One region of the Arsenicicoccus dermatophilus genome, then DNA from elsewhere that is predicted to be linked to it. Evidence: predicted binding sites of a transcription regulator. Region 1 holds the regulator's gene; the other holds the start of a gene.
The links. The regulator HrcA, encoded in region 1, represses chaperone genes, less so after heat shock. The targets are predictions, from matches to a motif close to TTNGCACTCGNNNNNNNCGAGTGCNAA.

Region 1 (2,195 bases):
GCCGGGGGCTCCGGCCGCACCGGCGCCGAAGAACTGGTCCATGATGTCGCTGAAGGTGAAGCCCGGACCGTAGCCCGCCGAGCCTGCCTGGGCGTAGGGGTCGGCGCCCATGTCGAAGGCGCGCTTCTTGTCCGGGTCGCCGAGCACGTCGTAGGCGCGGGAGACCTTCTTGAACTCCTCCTCGGCCTCCGGGCCGGGATTGACGTCCGGGTGCAGCTTGCGCGCGAGCCGGCGGTAGGCCTTCTTGATCTCCTCGGCGCTGGCGCCGCGGTCGACCCCGAGGTCGGCGTAGTAGTCGTTCACGAATGTCCTTGGCGTCGTGGGTGGTCGAGGGACAGGCAGAGCAGACGATCAGGTATGCCGGAAGGGCTCACGGGCTCACCCGCCGAGCTGGCGGCTGACGTAGGCCGCGACGGCGCGCACCGCGGCCATCGTCGTGGGGTAGTCCATCCGGGTCGGGCCCACCACGCCGAGTCCGGCGACGTGGTCCGGGCCCGCGCCGTACCCGGTGGAGACCACCGAGGTCGACACCAGCCCGGCGTGGGACAGCTCGTGGCCGATCCGGACGCTGACCACGTCGGCGTCGGAGGGCCGGACCGGGTCGCCGTGCAGGGCGTCGAGCAGCCCGAGCAGCACGACGTGCTCCTCGAGGGCCTCCAGGACGGGGCCGAGCGTCAGGGGGAAGTCGCCGCCCGCGCGGGCCAGGTGGCTCGTACCGGCGACCACGACCCGCTCCTCGCGCTCCTCGACGACCATCTCGGACAGGGCCCGGGCCACGGCCTCGACGGCGGAGCGATCGGCGGGGGCGAAGCTGTCGGACAGGGAGCCCAGCCCGGCGGCCACCTCGGCGAAGGGGCGCCCCGCGGCCAGGGTGTTGAGCGAGCCCCGCAGGGTGAAGACGAGCCCCTCGCCCTCCCCCTGGTCGAGGTCACGCCCGGCGTCCACGACGCGCTGCTCGACCCGGCCGGTGGTGACGATGAGCACGACCATGAGGCGGGGGCCACCGATGGGGACCAGCTCGATGTGGCGCACGCAGGAGCGGGTGAGCGAGGGGTACTGCATGACCGCGACCTGCTGGGTCAGCCCGGACAGCAGCCGCACGGTGCGGTCCACGATGTCGTCGAGGTCGACCGCGCCGGTGAGGAACTCGCGGATCGCGGCGCGCTCGGCCGGCGACAGGGGCTTGATCTCGGAGAGCTGGTCCACGAAGAGTCGGTAGCCCGCGTCGGTGGGGATCCGCCCGGCGCTGGTGTGCGGGGCGGCGATCAGGCCCTCCTCCTCCAGGGCCGCCATGTCGTTGCGGACCGTGGCGGCGGAGACGCCCAGGGCGTGTCGCTCCAGCAACGACCGCGAGCCCACCGGCTCGGAGGTCGCCACGTAGTCCTGCACGATGGCGCGCAGCACCTGCAGCCGTCGGGTCTGGCTCATGCCTCGCACCTCCTACCCCGTCCTCGGCTGGCACTCTCCCACTCTGAGTGCCAATTCTACGCCCGCTCGCGCGCCCCCACGAACTCCCGTCCCCCCGAGGGCTAGCCTGCAGCCCGGCACAAGCCCGGACGCACCGACCCGCAGGAGGACCTCGTGGCCGACCGCTACGGCACCGACCCGCTCGCCGGCGACTGGCGCACCCCGCCGCGCGGCCGCTCCCAGGAGGTGCCCGCCTGTCTCGGCCTGGTGGTCGAGGATGTCCAGTCGGGGTGGTGCGGCGCCGTCGTGCGGGTGGAGAAGGCCGGCGGCGTCCACGTCGTCCACCTGGAGGACCGCGGCGGGCGGGTGCGCGGCTTCGAGATGGGCCCGGGCTTCTGGGTCGACGGGGCCCCGGTGACGCTCGTGCCGGACAGGAGCAAGGCCCAGGCCCAGCTGCGCGAGGTCCGGCAGGCCGCCTCCCGCACCGCCTCCGGCTCCCGGGCCGTGCAGGGCGTGCCGGCCAAGGTCGCCAGCGGGTCTCGGATCTTCGTCGAGGGCCGCCACGACGCCGAGCTGGTCGAGCGGGTCTGGGGCGACGACCTGCGCATCGAGGGCGTGGTCGTGGAGCTGCTGGACGGCGTCGACGACCTGCGTGCCGCGATCGAGGACTTCGCGCCGGACCGGGACCGCCGGATGGGCGTGCTCGTCGACCACCTCGTGCCCGGCACCAAGGAGGCCCGGATCGTCGAGGATGCCCGGCGCACACCGCGGTATGCGCCATACGTCAA
Region 2 (2,195 bases), 710 kb from region 1:
CCCACGGCAGGTCTCGCTCGACGGACGAGGTGACGTAGCCGACCCCGGGGTCCAGCTCCGGGCCCCCGACGGCCCGCTCCAGCGCCCCCACCAGGCCGGCGCGGATGACGGCCCGGTCCGGCTCGTAGACCCACTCCGCGAGATCGCCTGTGGCCCAGGCGGTGTCGGCGTCGTTCTCGGTGAGCAGCGCCGACCCGGCCGCGGACAGGACGAGCGCCGTCCGGCCTGCGCGCTCCACCGCGTCCCCCCACCACAGGCAGCACTCGACGACCTCGCCGCGCCACGAGACCCACTGCGCCTCGGCGCCGTCCGGGATCGCGGCGTGGGGGAAGGCCGGCGACAGCTTGGCCCCCGCCGCGGCCGCCTGCCCGGCGAGGGACCGCACGAGCTCCCAGGAGGGGGCGAGGTCGTCGAGCCGCCAGGTCCGGCGGGTCCGTCCGGTGACGTCGGCGACCCCGGGGGTGCGGCGGGCCGGGTCGAGCCACACGGCCGTGCGCCGTCCCGCAGCCGCTCCCGGCTGCGCCGGGCCCGCGAGACCGACGGTCAGGTCCACGTCCTCCGCCCGGGCGCAGGCCACCTCCGGCGGGACCTGGTCGCCGGTGCCGGGCACGGCGGCGAGGTTGTGGGCCGCGAGCACCGCCGTCGCCGGGTCGGCGTCGACCGCGCGGACCGCCAGCCCGGCCTCGACCAGGGCGCGGGCGTCCAGGCCGAGGCCGCAGCCCAGGTCGTGGACCAGGGCGACGTCCGCGGAGCGCAGGCGCTGCGCGTGGTGGCGGGCCACCTGCGGGCGGGTCGCCTGCTCCAGCCCGTCGTCGGTGAGCAGCAGCGCGTCCACCGCGTCGCCGAGCTTGGCGCGGCCGCGGGCGCGCAGGGCGGACTGGTGCAGCACCGCCGCGGTCAGCTCGGGGGAGTGTCCGGCCGCCCGCAGCCGGGTGGCGAGGGCGAGGGCCTGGCGGTCGTCATACACCGGCAGGCTGCGCAGCAGCTCCGTGGCCTCGGGGGACACGAGCAGGTGGGCGGTCTCCAGGTCCATGACCTCATCCTGACGCACCACCGGGACGCGCTGGCACTCGACTTGACCGAGTGCCAGGGTCTTCCTAGATTGAGTGTTAGCACTCTCGACCACCAAGTGCTAACCAGCGAGCCCAGGCGCCGACCCCCGCGACGGCGGTGCCCAGCCCGGTGGCGCACGGCCGGGGGCCACCATCTGTCCACGTTCGACATTCCCACGAAGGGGAGGTCACCACAGTGTCGGTTTCCATCAAGCCGCTCGAGGACCGCATCGTCGTCAAGTCCGTCGAGGCCGAGCAGACCACCGCGTCCGGTCTGGTCATCCCGGACACCGCCAAGGAGAAGCCCCAGGAGGGCGAGGTCCTGGCCATCGGTCCGGGCCGCATCGACGACAAGGGCAACCGCGTCCCGATGGACGTCAACGTCGGCGACAAGGTCATCTACTCCAAGTACGGCGGCACCGAGGTCAAGCTCGGCGGCGAGGAGTACCTCATCCTGAGCGCCCGCGACGTCCTCGCGATCGTCGGCTGAGCGTCCGCTCGCACCAGCACTTCTCACGTGTGCCCCGGCTGCGCGCCCCTCGGGGCCCGGCCGGGGCACACGTCATACCCGTGACCAGACAGAAGGAATCTCATGGCCAAGACGCTTGAGTTCAACGACGCCGCTCGCAAGTCCCTGGAGCGCGGTGTCGACGCCCTCGCCAACGCCGTCAAGGTGACGCTCGGCCCCAAGGGCCGCAACGTCGTCATCGACAAGAAGTGGGGCGCCCCCACGATCACCAACGACGGTGTCACCATCGCCCGCGAGGTCGAGCTGGAGGACCCCTACGAGAACCTCGGCGCCCAGCTCGCCAAGGAGGTCGCCACCAAGACCAACGACATCGCCGGCGACGGCACCACCACCGCGACCGTCCTGGCGCAGGCCATGGTCAAGGAGGGCCTGCGCAACGTCGCCGCGGGCGCTGCCCCGGCCGGCGTCAAGCGCGGCATGGACAAGGCCGTCGACGCCGTGTCCGAGCGCCTGCTCGCCAACGCCCGCGAGGTCTCCGGCAAGGAGGAGGTCGCGGCCGTCGCGTCCCTGTCCGCCCAGTCCCAGGAGATCGGCCAGCTCATCGCCGAGGCCTTCGACAAGGTCGGCAAGGACGGCGTCATCACCGTCGAGGAGTCCTCGACCGCCAGCACCGA

Region 2: groES (co-chaperone GroES) is a predicted target of HrcA. The motif match lies at 1,064-1,090, and genes of this name have one in related genera.

What each region holds. Positions count from the first base shown of each region.
Region 1 covers NZ_JAKZHU010000001.1:1,509,702-1,511,896, forward strand. The annotation lists gene dnaJ (molecular chaperone DnaJ) at 1-303, opposite strand, end outside; gene hrcA (heat-inducible transcriptional repressor HrcA) at 379-1,428, opposite strand; gene MM438_RS07050 (DUF3097 domain-containing protein) at 1,582-2,195, shown strand, end outside.
Region 2 covers NZ_JAKZHU010000001.1:798,235-800,429, forward strand. The annotation lists gene MM438_RS03835 (class I SAM-dependent methyltransferase) at 1-1,033, opposite strand, end outside; gene groES (co-chaperone GroES) at 1,249-1,542, shown strand; gene groL (chaperonin GroEL) at 1,645-2,195, shown strand, end outside.